2 regions of the Photobacterium sp. ABD4_091 genome follow, and region 2 is predicted to be linked to the other one. Evidence: predicted binding sites of a transcription regulator. Region 2 holds the regulator's gene; the other holds the start of a gene.

Region 1 (10,572 bases), on a different contig from region 2:
GTATTCACCAACTGCCCATCGCTAAAGGTATTGTTGACGGCATCAACTCTAAGCGCTCGCCGGTAGAAGAGCTGTATCTATCTAAAGGCTACAAAGCAAACATCGAGCTAGTATCACACAGTGCTCGTGTCATCTTCAGCAAATTAAAAAATACCGATGCGATACTATATGGCAGTTCGTTTATGTTAGAGCTGGACCCTACATTGAGTACCTATCCATTACCGACAGTGCCCAAGGAAATTCGCCAAATTCAAGTTAGCGGTGGCTACTTGCAGTCGAAGCGAGGCTTCCCGCTCAACCAATTACTGCACCAGATAATGCAAACCTACTTTGACGATCTCATCCAACCCGAATAGATAAAACAAAGACAGGTGATTAATGCTCACCTGCCTTAACTCACTTGAATGTAACAAGCTATGCCGTAGCATCTTTTCTAGTTGCCGAGGATTGAGCGGGATAAATAATGGTGTCCTTGATTTCATATTTATATTCGAAGCTAAAATCAGGGAATGGGTAGTTGTTGCTTTCATGCCATTGTTTCACCGTTGAAGAGGCTTTCTCTTTTAATTCCTCATCTATCGCAGATACCTTTCCTGCAAATTGATACTGGTTAGAAAAAGCTAGTTGCGCCCCTACCGTTTCAATTTGCCGCATCACCATTAACAAAACATCTTCTTGTACGGCCATAAACTCATCATGATCACGACACCTGATATAGGCAAGCACATTCACCAAAATGCCATACTCACCTACCCCCATGAAACGTGCTCGCAGAGGCTCGGCTTCTAACTGAGGGTGTCTTAAAAGTACCCGGCGGATATTTACCAAGAGTAACCTAAGCTGATCCCTAGTTAACTCAGCACGCACTCTGAAGGTATGCTCCATCCGTCGTTTATCCCGCCGCTCTAGGTTATCTATCTCCATATTGGCAAACTCAGAGTTAGGAATAGTGATCAGTGAACGCTCTAAGGTTCTTATCCGGGTCGAACGTAAACCAATACTTTCAATAGTGCCAAGTTTGTCACCATAACGGCAAAGCTCACCAATCTTAATGCCCCCATCGGCATATAGGGTTAATCCATTAATCACATTCTCCAACACTGGGCGGATTGCCAATGCAACGGCTAAACCACCGACACCAAGGCCAGCAACTATTGGAGAAATAGAGAACCCCATAAACTCAACCACGTAAATAGCCAGTATTGCGATCGTTAAGCCGCCAAAGATGCGAGCCAATACGGTGATTAACGAGGAGTCGACCTGCTTCCCCCCATGCTTATGATAGGCATACAAGGTCGCTATATAGTTGAACAATGCCATGATTAACCAGGCGGTAAAGAAAAACTGCCAGAGCAAAAAAGCCGTAGACAGCAGCTGGTACACATTACCAGTGATCCATATACCATTGTCGATTACTAAGCGTGTTACCAACAGGATCACTACTGCGCTAAGCATTGAAAATAACCGCCCAAATTGCCAGCGTTGGCCTCTAGACTCCCAATAGCTATTCCAGCACTCGCCTAACTTAAAGCTCACTCTTATAAGCAATTTACAGAGCACGAAAATGCCCAATAAAGCGAACCATTGCCATAAAGGCAGCGGACCATAGAGCTGGACAAAATCATCGGGAAGTGCATAGATGAAACTTTTAGAAAACAAAGGGCCTGGCGTAACCAGAAACTCTTGATAGTAATCAGTTCGCGATGCCAAGGCATAAGGCATAGCTTCCATCTTGCGGTACCAAGACGACAATTGCTGAACCGTATTGGCCGAGAACACAAATTGACCCTGTCTATTACCGGTCTGTCTATTACCGGTCTCTAACCGCACGATAGACAGATCCGAGTTTGCGAAACGCCAATAGCTAATATCTTGGGCCTTTTCGTGATCAGGTGCGGCTTGTAACACTGTGCTATCGAACCTGTCGAGGATCTCCCGCAATAAGATAATTCGCTCCATCATTACCACAGTTCGAGTACGGTTAGGCACCAAAGAAAGATCCATTGTTCTGATAGCCTGATTGTATGCGTGCTTTGCTTCTTTGGACTCCAACGATTCAGCCTGCCAGTGTTTTATCACTATCTCCGAGTAGTACAGGAAATTAACTAAGGTGTGCTTTGGGCTAGACGTGTCGGCGAGTGAAAACGGAGAGTGAGCAAGAGTTGATGCACTACATAGCATCATGAAAAAGAACAATGAACGCCGAATGAGTAATACTAATTTCATGATTGTGCCCTTGACCTGTTTCTTGAAACAACTCGCTGCTTTGAAAACTAACTAAAGAGATAAAAGCGCTCAGGTGAGCGCTTTTATTCCAAGAACAACCTATAAGGACAACTACTTGAGGTGCTTGGCGAAAAACTTGTTAATCTCTCTTATAGCATCATCAGACTCGGGCACGTCTGTTACTAGACCGCTAATATAATCACCGTGCGCCTGGCCGTCATACACGTGCAATTGGGTGTCTACATTTGCACTGCGTAGCAAACGGTGCATACGAACCGTATCACTCAATAACAAATCACGTGTACCCGTTATGAACAGCGTCGGTGGAAAATCATCAATTTCGGCATATACCGGTGACAATAGAGGGTTTGCTAAATCTTCACCGTTTGCATATAAGTCAAACGTCGCTTGAATAAGGCCATCGCGCTTCCCTAGAGGATCTAACCCCTTCAGCGTTAACCACGAATCCGATATCTCTTTTAAATCCGTTGCCGGCGTACCCGCGTAAATTGCACCCGGTGTCGGTAAATCCATTTGCTGCAATTTCAGCACCGTCGCCAAGGTTAGGTTGCCCCCTGCAGAGGTACCGAATATTGCTGTCGCTTCTGGCTTTTGCGTTTTGGTTAATTCTTGCCAAACAGCGACTGTATCTTCTAATGCTGCCGGGAATGGGCTGAGTGGTGGTTTACGATAATCTATAGAAATAACTTGCGCGCCAAGACCGTTAGCGACCCATGCTGCTTCACGAAGTGCTGAATCCCCCCCGCCAAACACAAAAGCACCGCCGTGAATATGGATCAACCTTTTGTCTTTATACTCTGGGGCAACTTTTTTAGGTGTCACAAAGAACGTCTCCACCCCAGCATAGGTTTTCGCTTCGTACGTCACACCCAAGCGCTCCATACCTGTATGGGCTAACTCAATCCCAGGTGCATTGAATGCTTTTTGAAAGGCCAGCCACTCTTCTGTTGACTCAGGAACAGGCATAACTGGTGGCTGTTCACGATTTTCAATTATTGTCGCCATCTCTGATGAAATGCCCACTGGTGTCGGGATAGAGCGTTCATCTAAAGTAATGTTAGCCAGTGCAGGTGAGCTAGACATACTAACCAATAATGCTGGAACAATAGTGCGTAACAATTTCTTTTTCATCATGACTCCGATAACCGGTTTGATTAATGACCTGTGGACTGTGTCGCCATTATTCAGCACATCGCCGCCCCAATCGATGAATTAGAGAAATTCAAACCTGCACTAGATAAACCTACGCATACCGCCAAATATGAATTACTCAAACCCATGGATATCTACGTAGAAAGCAATGACAATGTGGCTATCAGAGAAGGGATGATTAAGGGGATTAGAATGAAAAAGTACTTGCCTGTTATTGTGATATTTAGCTGTTACCTCGCGTTCTTTTTCGGACTTGTAACTAGGATATCGGCGTTGTGAACAAAGCTTGTGACATGTCGACCAAAGGCTTACCACTATTGCTGATAGTCAGGTATTAAGTGGCAAGCCTAAATGGTTTAAAACAGGTTGGCGTAAACCAGTTTTCCCAACATAACCGTACACACGGCTATCAAGGCCGGCTTAACCACCTTGCTACCCTTATGATGAACCAGCTTTGAGCCGTATTTAGCACCAATCCACTGACCGGCAGCCATTGCCAAACCCAGTAACCAGATAATCTCACCGCCAGTCATGAATACCATCACAGCGGCCAAATTGGTCACCAGCAATAACAGTTTGGCATGGGCCACCGCTTTGGCTGCACTGAACCCCAGCAAGGAGACAAAACTGATAACGAAAAATGAGCCTGATGCTGGACCAAAGAAACCATCATAAAAAGAAATCAATGCCCCGAAAGTAAAACCATACATCCCCATCGATATCCGGCTTTGGGTATCAAAATCTGCAATCCGTGGCGAGAACAAGATATACACCATGGCCGCTAAGATCATAAACGGCAAAAACTGACTCAAAGCCGAAGACGGTATACGTTGTACCAGGAAGGCACCAAAACCCGAACTGACAAAAGAGAGTATCAAAGGCACTTTCAGGCTCGAGAAGTCAATCATACCCTGCTTGGCAAAATAGCCGACTGAAGAAATCTTGCCGAAAATAGCCTGAAACTTATTCGTCGCCAAAGCCTGTGCAGGTGACAAGCCAGCCAATAGTAGCGCAGGGAGAATAATCAACCCGCCTCCACCTCCAATTGCATCAATAAACCCAGCAATCAGGGCTACAAGAAAGAAAATCGCGACGATATCTATTGTTAATTCCACACTTAACCTACAACAGTCCACAACGTTGAAGGCACGTATGTTACCCAAGTAAATGAGTCGTTGCTAAGCTATCTGTGTAACAATTTTCTAGTTGGCATTAATTACACGAAATGAGTTGAAAAGGGATTGCATATGAAAACTCAAATCTTGCTAACCTCTTTTATCGTCTTCAGTAGTCAAGTTACTGCCGACACCCGCGTACCTTTCTTTGATAATGATCCCAATACGAAATATGCCCCTACATACAACTTCGAATATAAGCCTATAGATAAGGATGTCTTGGAAATATGCGGTGACTGGGGCTATGTCGTGACTAACAATGATTTAGAGTCGTTGTTTAATAGACACCCTGACCTTACTGATAGGTTACTAACTATAGACAGTTCTCTTACTCAAAAAAAACTTGTCAGGCTTTGGGCTGAAAATGATGGCTTTACGCACATATTCTGTGGTGAAAGAGAGAAAGATGGCTCACTTGGCGGGTTACATTACGCCCCTAGATATAAAGCGCTTTTTGAACAAAATCATATATCAATGTGTAAGCTAGGGACAACTAAATGCTTTGACCCGTCCAAAAATGAAATTATAGAGGATAAAGGCATATATTCTGTCCCTGTAAGTTACATAAAGCCCGATAGTAGAGAAGGCTGGAAGCCAGTGAACGGTTATAACCTCGAAATGAACGCCGATGAGATCCTCTATGAGGCAACTAGAGGATACTTCAAGCTAAACGAAAGAAAAGGATGCTTCCTGGACATCCCTGAAACCAATGATTACCCCGCCCATACGGCAGTCATCGTCAGCACCAGAAATAATGCCATTACAACCTTCTATTCTGTTGGCGCCAAAGGTAAAGCATTTAACGCCCGTCGATACAAAACAAAGGATTGTGAGTAAGTGATCATCCATTTATTATCTGTGTTTTTCACTGGCAGAACACAATATCACCCATACAAATAATTGCTCGCACTTAACTGGTATGGTATTTTAAAAATGATAAATTAACACCTTAAAGGATATAAGGTAAATGCTATTATATGAAGCACCAGATTATTTTAATGATAACATTCATCTTTTATTAATATCAATGTTATCCTTAGTAGTGTATATCTTAAGATATAAAACAGGTGCATTAAAAGAAAAAATCGGTTATACATTCTTTTTTACGGTCTCTATGATTGCATTTATTGACAATTATTCGATCAACTCCTCAATACAAAGTGCCCTCAATGGAAAATGTACCCCTTCTGATTGTGAAGTGATAGTTGGTAAAGTAGAAAATTTTAAGTCCTATCCTGGTAGAAAAAAGTATATCACTAATGAATTTTTCATTTCTGGCAAAAAATTCATCATCGAGCCAAGAAATATAAGATATGGATATAATAAGTTATATGAGCAAAGAGGTGTCTTTAGAGAAGGAAATGGTAACTTTAAAGTATTACTTTATAAAGATAATATTATCAGAATATCAAGGCTCTAATTATAATTTTCTTCATCACATCTAAAAAAGAAAACCCTCTTTATGTCGAAAAAATGTTAGTTTTCAATGCCCCTATAGTGCCGGCTTACAGAAGCTAATTCCACTAATCTGCCCCCATATTAACTTGGTTTAACTAGGTTAACTTAGAAGCCATAAAGTACACGACATCAGAAACTGTTGAGGTTTTGAGCACAAAATTAGCCATGCCCCTCCCCCTAATTCTTTGTTATCATTAAGCCAGATGACACTTTATCCGTGTGAAGATAATAATGAGCAATAACGACAGTCAGCCGACACTGTTTTGGCTGGATTATGAAACTTTCGGTGCCAACCCGGCACTAGACCGCCCTTGCCAGTTTGCTGGTGTGCGTACCGACATGGATATGAACATTATCGGTGAGCCGCTGGTGATCTACTGTAAGCCGCCTGTGGATTACCTACCTTCACCTGAAGCTTGCCTTATCACCGGGATCACGCCGCAGGAGGCCCATGAGAAAGGGCTGTCAGAGCCTGAGTTCATTGCTCGCATTCACCAAGAGCTGTCCAAGCCGAATACCTGCGTGATTGGCTATAACAATGTGCGCTTTGATGATGAAGTTACCCGCTATACGCTTTACCGTAATTTCTACGATCCCTATGCTTGGAGCTGGCAGAACGGTAATTCACGCTGGGATCTACTGGATATCATGCGTACGTGTTATGCGCTGCGCCCGGACGGTTTGAACTGGCCGACCAACGAAGAAGGTTTGCCAAGCTTTAAGCTGGAGCACCTGTCTGTTGCCAACGGTATCGAACACGCTAATGCGCACGATGCGATGGCCGATGTATACGCCACTATCGAGCTGGCAAAAATCATCAAACAAAACCAGCCAAAGCTGTTTGACTACTTCTTCAAGCTACGTAACAAACGTAAGTTGCAAGAGCTGGTTGATATCGTCGAAATGACCCCGCTGATGCATGTGTCTGGTATGTTCGGCGTAGGGTGCGGCAATACCAGCTGGATTGTGCCGATGGCATGGCATCCGGATAACAAGAATGCCGTAATTACCGTCAACCTGGCGATGGATCCTACCCCGCTTCTCGAACTCTCTGCCGATGAGCTGCGTGAGTGCCTTTATACCAAGCGGGCAGATCTCGGTCCAGACGAGCTACCAGTCCCTCTCAAGCTTATTCACCTTAACAAGTGCCCAGTACTTGCACCGGCGAAAACATTGCGCGCTGAAGATGCTGCCCGTATCGGTATCGACCGTGAAGCTTGCCTGAAGAACCTGGCAACCTTGAAGGCGCACCCAGAAGTACGCGAGAAACTATTGGCTATTTACAGCGTCGAGCGTGAGTTTGAAAAACACGACAATGTCGATGCCATGCTCTACGACGGTTTCTTTTCCAACGCTGATCGCTCGACCATCGATATCATCCAGAAGACGCCAGAAGAAGAGTTGGGCAAGCTAGAGCTCAATGTCAGTGACGCACGTATCAAGCCCCTATTGTTCCGCTACCGTGCCCGAAACTTCCCAATGACCTTGGATTACCAAGAGCAGCAGCGTTGGAAGCATCACTGCCAGGATTTCTTTGAACAGAACCTACCGGGCTACATGCAAAACCTCGAAGATGTTGCCATGGAGCACCAATCGAGCGAGAAGAACATGAAGATCTTAAAGGCTGTCTACGATTACGTACAAACACTCGTATAAGTTAGACACTATTGCGAGCTGTCGACTCGTCGCCAGCTATCTGAAATCTAATCAGAAAAAATCAGCCCCTTGTACTCGTGCAGCCAAGGGGCTTTTTAACTGTCATGTTTCTTCGTTGTGAGATTGCGCAACACTGCATGTGCACCAACACTAAATAAGATGGATATTTAATAATTGTCATTCATGGATTCGAAGGCTGAATTGTAGTGATTGATATGACAACACAATCTTTAACACGCTGTTTCCGGTTTCCTAATGTCGACTTCGAGCCAGATGTCCACTTGCTGGTATGGCGGGACAAAACAGAAACTTCACTTACCTTGCATGAGTCTCGCTTGCTCGAGGCGCTGTGTTATTGCGCAGGCGAAGTGATAAGCCATGAGCAACTACACAACAAAACCTTCAGCCAGCTAGACCCTTACGAAGATAGCGGTAACCATCACTACGACCTCAACACGGTGCTTAAAACATTAGCCGCTAAGCTCGAGCAGCAAGGAAAAATGGCAATCAACATAGAAGTGGTTGCACCATTTGGCTTCCGGGTGCCATTGCCGGAAAAAATGTGCCGGCTGGTACATGAACCGGATAAAACAGAAAGCCCTGAAGCCCCTCCTACTCAAGAGCAGGACAATCAAGAGTTTCAGTCGGCAACAGAAGAAATAGTAAAAACCAGTGTGGTGCACAAAATATCTGTGGCGGCATTGGTGATAATGGCACTGGGTGTTATTACTGCCTCTTTTATGGACTATTTGTAACTGGAGAAATCCAAAACATAACTGGGAAAATCCGAAGCAACTAAGTGTGGCTTAGATCACATTTATTTTGTATGATAAATGAGTTTCTTCATCCAGACCTGAAGGGCTCATGGCATATCTACGTTCTTTCTTTATTATTTTTGCCTGCCTTATACTAGGCAAAGGCATTCAACACCTTACCGGTTTAGCCATCCCGGGTAGTATCATCGGCATGCTGATTTTATTTACCGTCCTCTCTATGGGACTTATCCCAGCTCACTGGGCTATGCAAGGCTGCCACCTGCTTATCCGCCATATGGCACTTTTGTTTGTGCCTGTCGGCATCGGCTTGATGAACTACCTCGATCTCCTTACCAATAACACCCTTATCATTCTTCTTAGCACTATCGGTAGTAGCGTGGTGGTTTTCGTTGTAATTGGCTTGGCAACTCACTATAAGGAAAAACAATGATCTGGCTGCTGACAACTTTAGTCGTGTTCTATACGGCGCGTTTCATTTCCAAGCATATCCAGCACCCGATCGTTAACCCGCTTCTTATCTGTCTGCTTGTGATCATTCCGCTGCTTATGTGGCTCGAAGTCCCCTACGAGACTTATTTCGAACAGAACAAATGGCTTAACGCGCTACTGGAGCCCGCTGTGGTTGCTTTGGCCTTCCCGCTGTATGAGCAGTTGAGCCAGATCCGCAAGAAGTGGAAGGTCATATTCTCGGCCTGCTTGGTGGGCAGTGTACTCTCTATGATTACCGGCGCAGGTATCGCTTTGGCATTAGGTGCTGATGCCCAGCTAACGGCTTCTATCTTGCCTAAATCTGTCACCACACCTATCGCTATGGCCGTTGCAGAGCAAGTTGGCGGACTACCGTCTGTTGCCGCAATCATGGTGATTATTGCTGGCTTGTTTGGTGCGGTATTGGGTTATCCCCTGTTTCGATTAATCGGTGTAAAAGCCCCTATTGCCAAAGGCTTGACCATGGGGACAGTTTCCCATGCATTGGGCACGGCAAAGGCGGCAGAAGAGAATTATCAGGAAGGGGCATTTAGTTCATTAGCATTGGTCATTTGCGGTGTAATCACTTCAATTTTAGCGCCTTTATTGTTTCCACTCATCATGGCAGTGTTTAGCTAACTTGTGCTAGTAATCGAATACAAAACTAAATCACTGATAATATTCTATAATTTTTTTAGAACCTGTGTGACCCGACTCGCATTAATGCAATAACTGCAACAATACATTGATAAATGTGATCAAGATCACTCAAATATACAATTACCAAGCCTACAATGTTTCTCCATACACAAGACGGAGTGAAAACTCATGCACACTAAAGTAATGGATGCTTTAGGCGCTCTACCCGCTGATCTAGCTTCTGCCATCAAACCTGTGTTAGAAGCCGAGAATTTCGATGCCACCTTAAGCCCTGAGGTGTTTGCTCAGTTAATGTCGACAACCAACATGACTGACAGTGAATTGCGTGTTGCATTACTTCCGCTTGCCGCTGCTTATTCTGTTGCTCCTATTTCTAATTTCTATGTTGGCGCAATTGTACGCGGTGAAACGGGTACGCTCTACTTCGGTGCTAACATGGAATTTGTTGGTGCTTGCCTTTCTCAAACGGTTCACGCCGAACAATCTGCTATCAGCCACGCTTGGGTGAAAGGTGAAACCGGTATTTCTGATATCACCATTAACTACAGCCCTTGTGGTCACTGCCGTCAGTTCATGAACGAGCTAACAACGGCTAAAGAGCTAGTTGTACAACTCCCTGAGCGCGCAGCAAAATCGTTGCAAGAATACCTACCGGAATCTTTTGGCCCTGCCGATTTGAACATTACCGATGCGCTGCTGACCAAAGTGGACAACGGTATTGAAACCGAAGCGTCTGAAGAACTTGTTCAGCTTGCTTGCCAAGCAGCTAACCGTGCCCATGCCCCTTACACCAAGAACTTCAGCGGTGTGGCACTGAAAGCCAAAGACGGTAAAACCTTCATCGGTATGTATGCCGAGAACGCGGCGTTTAACCCTAGCCTTCCTCCGCTTCAGGTTGCTTTGATTAACATGAACATGGCAGGTTACCCACTGGCAGAGATTGAAGAAGCCGCATTGGTAGAAAAAGCAGACAGCACTAT
Region 2 (10,572 bases):
GCGCCTAAAGTGTTTATCAGTGAGTTGATGGTCGGGCAGTTCAGTTCTCTGTTGCAACAGACCGTGAGGGATCTGGTCGACCAGGTTCCCGAGCAGGCGATGCATGATCCGGCCTTCCTCTATGGCGGGCGGCTATGGGATTTGGATTATGCGGCCTACGAGTTGTTGGTGGCAGAAAGCGAATACGCAGGCTGGCTTGCCGCCCATGGCTTCGGTGCCAACCACTTTACTGTCAGCCTCAACCAGCTTGAGCAGTTCACCGAAGTGGCCGAGGTCAATCACCTGCTGCGACACAATGGGTTTGACATCAACAGCTCTGGTGGGGAGGTCAAAGGTAGCCCTGAAGTGATGCTCGAGCAGTCATCGACCATGGCTGACAGGGTGGAGGTGGGCTTTACCGATGGGGTCTATACCATCCCCGGTGGCTTCTATGAGTTTGCCAAGCGTTACCCGAAAGAAGACGGTGAGCTATATACCGGCTTTGTCGAAGCGTCGGCAGATAAGATTTTCGAAAGCACCGACGTTAGCTAGTCCAGCTACCTCAGCAGGGGGGACGGTGATACTGGCAAGGACGAAGCTCTAGCTCTCAAGGCCTCTGGCAATGACTGCCACAGGCCTTTTTAAAATCTGGCACCTAGCGTTTAGAGCCTAGCATTTAAAACCTGCATTAATGCTTGAAGCTGTCGAGCGGGTAGCCCAAGTGGGATTCTGGCGGATGGCGTTTCACCTTATCGTGTTGCTCTAAGTAGTGGCGGCTGTCACTGAACCCGGTCATTTCAATGGTATCGGGAAGGGGCGAAATGACGCCGCGGTGCAAGTGATGGGTGCTATGTGGTGAAAAGCGTTCGATGTCCATACCGGTATTCCATTACAGGTGCTGTGGATGATATGCACAATGTAGCACTAAGTGGGGTAGATACAAGCACAAAAACAGTGATGCCGTAGACATTAATACCCTTAAAGCATGAAATGTGAATGTTGAAGCGGGAATACTGGAACGGGCGTGTTGCGGAGAATAAAAAAGCCGCACGAAGCGGCTTTTGGGGATCGGTGTGTATTACGGCTAGCTAATGGCTTAGCGAGTACCGTAAACAACAATGGTTTTGCCGTGGGCAGAAATCAGGTTCTGCTCTTCCAGCATCTTCAAGATACGACCTACAGTCTCACGGGAACAGCCAACGATTTGGCCGATTTCCTGGCGAGTGATCTTGATCTGCATACCATCAGGGTGTGTCATTGCATCCGGCTGTTTAGCCAGGTTCAATAGTGTCTGTGCGATGCGGCCTGTTACGTCCAGGAATGCCAAGTCACCCACTTTCTGGCTTGTCACCTGCAGGCGGCTAGCCATTTGCGCAGATAGGCGCATCAGGATGTCTGGGTTAACCTGGATAAGCTGGCGGAACTTCTTGAAAGAAATCTCAGCGACTTCACAAGGGGTCTTAGCACGAACCCAGGCAGTACGCTCCTGGCCTTCTTCAAATAGGCCTAATTCACCGATGAAGTCACCTTGGTTTAGGTAAGACAGGATCATCTCCTTACCTTCTTCATCCTTGATCAGGACCGCAACAGAACCTTTGACGATGTAGTAGAGCGTCTCTGCTTTTTCACCCGCGTGGATCAAAGTACTCTTTGAAGGGTATTTGTGAATGTGGCAATGGGAAAGAAACCACTCTAGAGTTGGATCTGTTTGAGGTTTACCTGGAACCATATTACTAACTTCCTCTGCGTTTGTTGCCCAACAACGACGTCCTTCAAAATGCGGCTGGGCCTAACCATAATTAGTTCGTCGTTTAGGATATTCAGTCAACCGCTGGGCTGCAAGCTCACGTGAATAATTAGTTCAGATTTTATCTTTTTTCGGCGCGCTTTTCTTGATATTGATCTATGTGAAAAGGCCATTTTGTAGTCATAAGTGTGCACATGATCACACAGTTGCTAGATAGTGCCGAAAGCCCGTAAAAGTTGTAAGGAGAAAGCAATGCAATCACGAGTCAAATGGGTCGAAAATATGACCTTCCTGGGACAGTCAAATTCCGGCCATAGCGTGGTCATGGACGGTAATGGTGGCGAAAAAGCACCAAGCCCGATGGAGCTGGTTTTGATGGCAGCTGGTGGCTGTAGCTCGGTGGATGTGGTTGACGGGCTCAAGTCAGCGGGACAGAAAATTACCGGCTGTGAGGCGCAGATCAACTCGGTTCGCCGCGAGCAGGCACCGCGTATTTTTACTACCGCCAACCTCCACTTTGTGGTCACCGGTGAAAACCTGGACGAATCTGTTGTGGCAAAAACTGTCGCCGATTCGCTGGAAAAGTACTGCTCGGTATGTCTGATGCTGGGCGAAGGGGTTGAGATGACCCATTCGTATGAGGTAGTGGAAGAGTCATAGCGGCACTAAGGCCCTATGGTACTGCGGTTCTGTGGGAAGAGATATCCTGCAGAACCATAGAACCATAGAACCATAGAACCATAGAACCATAGAACCATAGAACCATTAGGCTTTATGGGACCAAAGGCAACTTCACTCAGTGAAGGATGCTCTAGCCATCAATATTCTTATCCAATCTTCCCCGTATCAATCAGCTGCTGGATCAGCGGCCGCATAATTAGTTCCATCGCAAAGCTCATCTTGCCGCCGGGTACCACTAGGGTATTGTGGCGCGACATAAACGACCCCTGGATCATTGATAGCAGGTAGGGGAAGTCCACTTTTTTGATCCCGCGGAAGCGGATCACTACAAAGCTCTCGTCCAGGCTCGGTATCCCCTTCGCGCTGAGCGGGTTGGAGGTATCGACGGTTGGTACCCGCTGGAAGTTGATATGGGTGCGGGAGAACTGCGGGGTGATGTAATTGAGATAGTCATCCATCGAGCGCACGATGGACTCCATCACCGCTTCGCGGGAATGGCCCCGGTCACGGGTATCCCGGACAATCTTCTGGATCCACTCGAGGTTGACGATCGGCACCATGCCAATCAGCAGGTCAACATGCTGGGCAGCATTGACTTCGCCATCGACCACGCCACCGTGCAGCCCCTCATAGAACAGCAGATCGGTATTTTCTGGCAGCGTCTGCCAAGGGGTGAACGTCCCAGGCATTTGGTTGTACGGCACAGCTTCGTCAAACGTGTGCAGGTAGCGGCGGAACTGGCCGCTACCGTCTTCGCCATATTGACGGAAGAAGGTTTCCAGCAACGGGAAGTCGTTGGCCTGCGGGCCGAAATAGCTGATATGGCGGCCTTGCTCTTTGGCCTTGCGGATCTCGACGTCCATCTCCGGACGGGTGAAGCGGTGGAAACTGTCGCCTTCAAGCCAGGCAGCATTGATGCTCATCATATTGAACATCTTACGGAATGCTTCGGAGGTAGTAGACGTTCCCGCCCCCGAGGACCCTGTTACTGCAATAATGGGGTGTTTTGCAGACATGACAAACCCTGTCGTTAACATTAACGGAAAGAGTTATTAACAGGGCTGGGCGGTCAGGTCAAGCCGGGATGTCAAAAATGCAGGGTGGACGAAAGTTGGGGGAGGGCTAACTATGCCCCAATTGGCGCTTTGACTTGATGTCGATGGTCTCGTGCAGCTCGGAGTACACAATCACGGCCTCTCCGCTTTCCAATTGCTTGCGCACCCGGTCGACCTTGGCGGCCAGTGACAGCTCGCGCTCGCCGTAGTCGGTTCCTTCGCGCAGAACGAAATGCTCGATAAGGTTAGTCAGGGTCTCAGGATCAAGGTCTTGCCAAGGAATGTTCATAACGGCGCTTTTTCTGTTGCAGGAGATACTGGGATTATATTGGCAAATGTGTCAGTTGTAGAGAGCCTAGTGTCTGGTTCCTAGATCCTAGGCAGAGCAAGATCATGATATTTAAGCCCCAGAGCAGTCGCGCACCTTTCCAGGATCTAGGTTTTTCCAGGGGCTAGGTTCTAGGTTCTAAAACCTTACTAAACCACTCCGGTACCGTTTTCTCCAGCCAGAAGTCCGGCTGGCGCCATGAGCCAGTGACGAACCCGACATGGCCGCCGTACTGGCACAGATCATATTGGATATGCGGCGGCAGTGGCTCTGTCGGGATCACCGCCTCGGTCATGAACGGGTCGTCTTTGGCATGGATCACCCTAAGCGGAACCGTGACTTCAGCAAGGCGGGGCAGCCCGCTGCAGCGCTGGTAGTAATCGGCGGCATTTTTGAAGCCGTGCAGGGGGGCAGTGACGTGTTCGTCAAATTGCCACAGGGTTTGCAGTTGCTCTGCGACTTCACTCGATACCGGCATATCGTCAGGCAGGGCTGCGATTTTACGGCCCAGGTTACGCTTCATCGAGCCGAGCAAGTATTGCTGGTAGATTTTGGAAAAGCCCTGCTGGATCCGCTCCGAGCAGGCCGCTAAGTCCAGCGGTGGAGAGATCACCTGGGCGGCAGAAAGCTCGGAGTGTTCCCCGCTTTCTGCCAGGTAGTTCACCAGCATATTGCCGCCAAGCGACACACCCACGGCGACAAAGGGCTGGCTTGGCAGTTGCTGGCGCAGCCACTGGATAAAGAAACGAGCGTCGTTGGTTTCACCGGAATGGTAGCTGCGCGGCCTGCGGTTCATCTCACCGCTGCAACCGCGAAAGTGCATCATCACCGCGAGCCAGCCTTGTTGCTTGGCGGCATGGAGCAGGCCGTTGGCGTAGGGGCTGTTAAAGCTGCCTTCCAAGCCATGGAACAGGATCATCACCGGCTGGCCGGGCTGGCACTCGACAACGGGGGCGGTCCAGGCCAAGTCGAGGAAATCGCCATCAGGCGTCTCGATACGCTGGGTAAGGGGAGTGAACAATGGCTTGCGGCGCAAAAAGCGCGGCAGTAGGGTTTGCAGGTGGGGGTTTGCGAGCCCTTTGGCTGGTTGGAAAGCCATTGTCATAATTGCTCCTCGAGGTGGTGCTACTTCGCCATCAGTTTGTCTATCAATGCCACAGCCCCCAGGCGATGGCAATAGCGCGCCAGGTTTGCAGCAGGCTCATGGTCTGCTACGCGGCGGATCGGCATTTGGTTTAACGCTGCAATCAAATCGTGCTGCTGCTGGCGCTCCATCTGTAGCTCGAAGTCTTTGAGTTGCTCGTAACCCTTGCTATCAAGCTGGGGTTTGAGCGAGCGGCGCATATGGCGGTAGCGCCCGAGCAGGCCCTCAGTCGGCTTGAGGCTTTGCTCCAACTGTTCGCGCTGTGGCGACGAGAGGTCGATGGACTGTGCATCGAGCCAGATCATCAGCAGGGCTAGGTTGATGCTGCCATTGTGGAACGTCTGCAGGGCCAGACAGGCGGCTTCGACGTCCGCCTTAAAGTAGTGAGTGTAGCTAAACTGCCAGAAGGCATCATGGCTTAGCAGCGCTTGGCTCGAATGGCTTAGGTCATTACTCTGGGGCATGCTGCTGCTCCATCGCCTCGAGTTCTTCCTGTAGCTCCATCCACTCCATTTCCACTTCTTCCAGCGATGACTTGGCATCGGCTTGAAGCTGTAGCTGCTCGTTTAAGCGTGCTTTGTTTTCAGCTTCATAGATACTGCTGTCACTGAGCTGGGTTTCGGCGTCAGAGATAGTGGCATTGAGCTTGTCCATCTTGGTTTCAAGCTGAGTGATCTTTTTGCGCAGTGGGGCGGTTAGCTTGCGCAGCTCGGCTTCCAGGCGCTTCTGCTCTTTACGCGAAGATGCACTGTTGTCCTTGGTCACTTCCGGTTTGCTGGACTGCTGCTCGCGGCGCTCGTTGCGTTGCTGCTCAGTCAGCCACTTGTGGTAGTCATTGAGATCGCCGTTGAACGGGACGACTTGGCGGTCATGGACGAGGTAGAGATCATCGGTGGTCGCACGCAGTAGGAAACGGTCGTGGCTGACAATTACCATGGCGCCATCGTATGACTGCAGGGCTAGCGTCAGTGCCTGGCGCATATCGAGATCCAAGTGGTTGGTCGGTTCATCGAGTAGCAACAGGTTAGGGCGCTGCCAGACGATCAGTGCCAGTACCAAGCGGGCTTTCTCACCGCCGGAGAACGGGCCGACTTTCTCCAGTGCCTTATCACCCAGGAAGCCGAAGCTGCCAAGGTAATCGCGTAGTTGCTGTTCGGTGGCCTGCGGGGCAATGCGTGCCATATGCTGGACCGGGGTGTCGTCCATGTACAGAGTTTCTAGCTGGTGCTGGGCGAAGTAGCCGATTTTTACCCCTTGCGAGTAGGTCAAATCCCCGGCTTTGGCAGGCAGTTCACCGGCCAGCATTTTGATCAGGGTTGATTTACCGGCACCATTTCGGCCAAGCAGGCCGATGCGGCTGCCCGGTACCAGGTTGAGGCGGATTTTTTCGAGGATCAGGTTATCGCCATAGCCGGCAGCGACTTGGTCCATCATCAAAATAGGGTTCGGCAGGGCACTAGGCTCGCGGAACTCGAAGCTGAACGGGTTATCGAACTGGGCTGGCAGTACTTTTTCCATCCGCTCAAGGGCCTTGATCCGGCTTTGTGCCTGGCGGGCTTTGCTGGCCTTGTAGCGGAAGCGGTCGATATAAGACTGCATGTGCGCCATTTGTTTCTGCTGCTTCTGGTACATAGCCTGCTGCAAAATCAGCTTTTCTGCGCGCTGGGTTTCAAACGATGAATAGTTACCGGTGTAGCTGTTCATGGTTTGGTTTTCGATGTGGATGATCCGGTTGACGACAGGATCGAGGAAATCACGGTCGTGCGAGATCAGTACCAGCGTACCACGGTAGCTCTGCAACCATTTTTCCAGCCACATCACAGCGTCGAGATCCAAGTGGTTTGTTGGTTCATCGAGGAGCAGTAGATCGGAGCGGCAAAGCAGGGCCTGGGCAAGGTTGAGACGCATACGCCAACCACCCGAGAATTGGGTCAGGTGCCATTGCATTTGCTCTTGCGAAAAGCCAAGGCCGTCAAGCAGCTCGGCAGCACGGGCGCGGATGCTGTAGCCGCCGATGGCTTCCAGCTTGCCGTGCAGCTCGGCAACCTTGTTACCGTTGTCTTCTTGTTCGGCAGCGAGCAGGTCGGCTTCGAGCTGGCGGTACTCACGGTCACCGTCAATCACATACTCCAGCGCCTCGCGCTCAAGGGCCGGGGTTTCCTGCGCTACCCAGGCCAGCTCCCAGTTGGCCGGGTACTGGCAGTTGCCGGCATCAACGCTCAGTTCGTGCTTGAGCAGGGCAAACAGGGTGGACTTGCCACAGCCATTTTTGCCGACCAGACCGACTTTGTCGCCCGGGTGGATAGTTGCCGTGGCTTGGTCAAGCAGGATCTTGCCACCGCGTAGAAGTTGGATATCGGAAAAAGTGATCATTGACTGTGCCGGGGTGCCCCGCTCCGCAAAAACTGAATGCAAGAATAAGTGCGGAGTCTACCGCAAAGCGGCGGTGACCGCTAATACCTGCCTCGGTGGAAATAAAAGCAACCAAGCGGGCAGCAGACGGCGATTAATCGATCCTCTTTGCCTGCAATTATGTATTATGTGGATATAGGTTAATAAAAAGTTGTAACTCATGGCGAAATAGGCATATTTTGCTGTTGTAACAAGGAATGCTATGTCAGCAAAAGGACTTCCACGCATACTCGTACTCTATGCCCACCCTGATCCAGAGGCATCGGTCGCCAACCGCGCCATGCTGGCAGCGATCAGCCGGCTCCCCCATGTCACGGTCCATGATCTCTATGCGGCCTATCCTGATTTTTTCATCGATATTACTTTCGAGCGCGAGCTGGTCAGGGATCATGACATCATCGTTTTCCAGCATCCGTTGTATATGTATTCCTGCCCGTCGCTGCTCAAGGAGTGGATCGACGTTGTCCTGAGCAAGGGGTTTGCCCACGGTGAAGGCACCCAGACCCAAGGGAAATATTGGCGTTCGGTGATCACCACCGGCGGGGCGGCCGAGGCTTATACGCCTGACGGCTACAACCGCTGCAGTGTGGATGAAATTCTCCGTCCGTTCGAGCTCAGTGCCATGCTGTGCCGGATGAAATGGATGCCGCCTTTGGTTTTGCACTGGGCCCGCCGGATACCTGCCGATGAGCGAGCACAACACGCCGAGGACTACCGCCAATGGCTGGAAGCGCCAACGGCCCTGATGGAGGAGGCGAAGTATGGCGAGTGATGTGTTGTCGGTCAGTGTCGTCTTTCTTGCCGCTGCGGTGGTAGCGGTGCCGATTGCCCAGCGCTTGGGGCTGGGCTCGGTGCTGGGCTACTTGCTGGCAGGGATCGCCATTGGTCCGTGGGGGCTGCGGCTGATCTCCGATGTTGATGCAATTCTCCATTTTTCCGAATTCGGTGTGGTGCTGCTGCTGTTCCTGATTGGCCTGGAGCTTAACCCCAAGAAGCTATGGCAGATGCGCAAACCGATTTTGGGACTCGGTGGTAGTCAGGTGGTAGTCACTAGTTTGGTGATTGCGGCCCTAGTATTAATGTTGGCTGGTCAGTCATTGCTGCCTGCGGTGTCTTGGCGCGATGCGCTAGTGGTCGGGATGGGTTTGGCCTTGTCATCCACCGCGATTGCCTTGCGGGTAATTGAAGAGCAAAACCTTGGCGGCAGCGAAACAGGCCAGTCTGGTTTTGCCGTGTTGTTGTTCCAAGACATTGCCGTGATCCCTATGCTAGCGATATTGCCGGTTTTGGCCGGTGGCGGCGGTGGCAGCTGGATTGATTTTGCCTGGATGATCGGCGGTATCCTTGCCTTGTTGGTCGGCGGCCACTTCTTGCTGCGGCCGCTATTCCGCTGGGTGGTGATGAGCGGCGTGCGCGAGCTGTTTAATGTTGCAGCGCTGCTGCTGGTGATCGGTATCGCCTTAGGGATGCAGTCGCTCGGGTTGTCGATGGCTCTCGGTACTTTCTTGGCCGGGGTGCTGCTGGCCGAGAGTGAATACCGTCATGAATTAGAAATTGCCATCGAGCCATTTAAAGGGTTATTGCTGGGCCTGTTTTTTATCTCGGTGGGTATGGCGGTCAACCTTGGGTTGCTATTGCAGTATCCATTACAGATTTTGATGGCAGTTGTAGCGCTTATCAGCATCAAGGGGCTAATTTTGTACGGGCTAGCCAGAATATTTGGCACTCGGGCAAAGTCGCGCAGTCAGATGGCGGCGATCCTCAGCCAGGGCGGTGAGTTTGCTTTTGTCCTGTTTACCGCAGCTATGGGCGAGGGATTGCTGGGTGGCGAGCTGTCGGCGTTCTTGTTGGTAGTAGTGAGCTTGTCGATGATGACAACGCCGCTGATTTTGCTGCTGCAGGACAAGTGGTTTATCCGCACCTTCAAGGCGGAGGCCGAGGCGGAAATGGAGTCGGATGTGATAGACCGTGAACCACGGGTGATCATTACCGGTTTTGGCCGTTTTGGTCAGGTCGTGGGACGGTTGCTGTTTGCCAATAAAATCCGGGTCACGGTACTGGAGCGCGATCCTAGTCAGATCCAGTTCCTGCGCAAGTTTGGCTACAAGGTGTACTACGGGGATGCGACCCAGCTTGAGCTGCTGCGTGCTGCCGGGGCTGATAAGGCGGAAGCGATCATCATCTGTACCGATGAGCCGGATGAGGTGATGGAAGTGGTCGAATTGTGTCAGCAGTATTTTCCTAAGCTTAAAGTGCTAGCACGGGCTAGAAGCCGGGTTGAGGCACACCAATTGCTGAGTCATGGCGTCGAGAACTTTTCCCGCGAAACTTTTGCCGGCGCCCTTGATTTGGGCCGTCAGGCCCTCATATCTCTGGGTATGCATCCCTATCAAGCTAAACGGGCAGAAGCCCATTTCCGCCGTTTGGATACCACCACGCTAAGGGACTTGTTACCGCAGCACTCGGAAGATGTCCACCTGGCCACCCGGGCCCGTGAAGCGCGCAAAGAGCTGGAAGAGATCTTTGATAGGGAAATGCGGGGAGAGCGAGAGCGTCATAATGGCTGGGATTGACCGGCCCCTATACGATAGTGACAACAACGAACATAGTGGCAAGGAGCGAAAGCATGGCCAAGAAACGGTTTATCGCCGGTGCAGTCTGTCCAAGCTGTAGTCAGCAGGATACGTTGCGCTGGTGGCAGGAAAATGAGGTCGAGCGAGTTGAATGTGTATCATGCGGCCATACCGATACCAGAGCGCCTCAGTCCGTCGAGCAGAGCGAGCAACTCTCCTCGCAAACCAAACAACAGGTTATCGGGATTTTCAAGCCCGAGGACTAAATAGGCTGGACAGCCTGTAAACAGAATATTGGCATCTTGCTGCCATTATCCGGTATCATGCGGGCGAAATCCTTTGATACCCAGTTCAAAATTGGAGTAAACATGAAAGTCGCTAAAGACATCGTAGTAAGCCTGGCTTACCAAGTTAAGACCGAAGAAGGCGTTGTTGTTGACCAGTCGACAACTGAAGCACCTCTTGATTACCTACACGGCCACAACAACCTGATCGTAGGTTTGGAGAAGGCGCTTGAAGGCCGCGAAGCTGGCGACAAGTTTGAAGTGACAGTTGCTCCAGAAGAAGCATACGGCGAGCACATCGATGCGATGGTTCAGCGTGTACCGGCTGACGTTTTCCAGGGCGTAGACGAAATCACTGTTGGCATGCGT

Evidence for each region. Region 2 encodes CRP, which controls carbon source genes, mostly activating them, when cyclic AMP is high. Its sites were predicted from a motif close to TGTGANNNNNNTCACA; they were not measured.
Region 1: the regulator CRP is predicted to act here: its motif matches at 8,489-8,504, upstream of ACXAGQ_RS24900 (CidA/LrgA family protein).

Annotation. Positions count from the first base shown of each region.
Region 1 covers NZ_JBSWWQ010000004.1:115,071-125,642, reverse strand. The annotation lists gene ACXAGQ_RS24940 (LysR family transcriptional regulator) at 1-356, shown strand, start outside; gene ACXAGQ_RS24935 (mechanosensitive ion channel family protein) at 415-2,226, opposite strand; gene ACXAGQ_RS24930 (alpha/beta hydrolase) at 2,338-3,378, opposite strand; gene ACXAGQ_RS24925 (TSUP family transporter) at 3,756-4,514, opposite strand; gene ACXAGQ_RS24920 (EndoU domain-containing protein) at 4,647-5,411, shown strand; gene ACXAGQ_RS24915 (hypothetical protein) at 5,542-5,994, shown strand; gene sbcB (exodeoxyribonuclease I) at 6,264-7,688, shown strand; gene ACXAGQ_RS24905 (winged helix-turn-helix domain-containing protein) at 7,904-8,443, shown strand; gene ACXAGQ_RS24900 (CidA/LrgA family protein) at 8,553-8,894, shown strand; gene ACXAGQ_RS24895 (CidB/LrgB family autolysis modulator) at 8,894-9,571, shown strand; gene cdd (cytidine deaminase) at 9,761-10,572, shown strand, end outside.
Region 2 covers NZ_JBSWWQ010000001.1:1,350,400-1,360,971, reverse strand. The annotation lists gene ACXAGQ_RS06330 (2-oxoadipate dioxygenase/decarboxylase family protein) at 1-531, shown strand, start outside; gene ACXAGQ_RS06325 (hypothetical protein) at 668-856, opposite strand; gene crp (cAMP-activated global transcriptional regulator CRP) at 1,076-1,708, opposite strand; gene ACXAGQ_RS06315 (OsmC family protein) at 1,979-2,386, shown strand; gene ACXAGQ_RS06310 (phosphoribulokinase) at 2,554-3,423, opposite strand; gene ACXAGQ_RS06305 (YheU family protein) at 3,530-3,751, opposite strand; gene ACXAGQ_RS06300 (hydrolase) at 3,915-4,895, opposite strand; gene ACXAGQ_RS06295 (TIGR02444 family protein) at 4,916-5,398, opposite strand; gene ACXAGQ_RS06290 (ABC transporter ATP-binding protein) at 5,385-7,307, opposite strand; gene kefG (glutathione-regulated potassium-efflux system ancillary protein KefG) at 7,549-8,118, shown strand; gene kefB (glutathione-regulated potassium-efflux system protein KefB) at 8,108-9,919, shown strand; gene ACXAGQ_RS06275 (YheV family putative zinc ribbon protein) at 9,973-10,185, shown strand; gene slyD (peptidylprolyl isomerase) at 10,288-10,572, shown strand, end outside.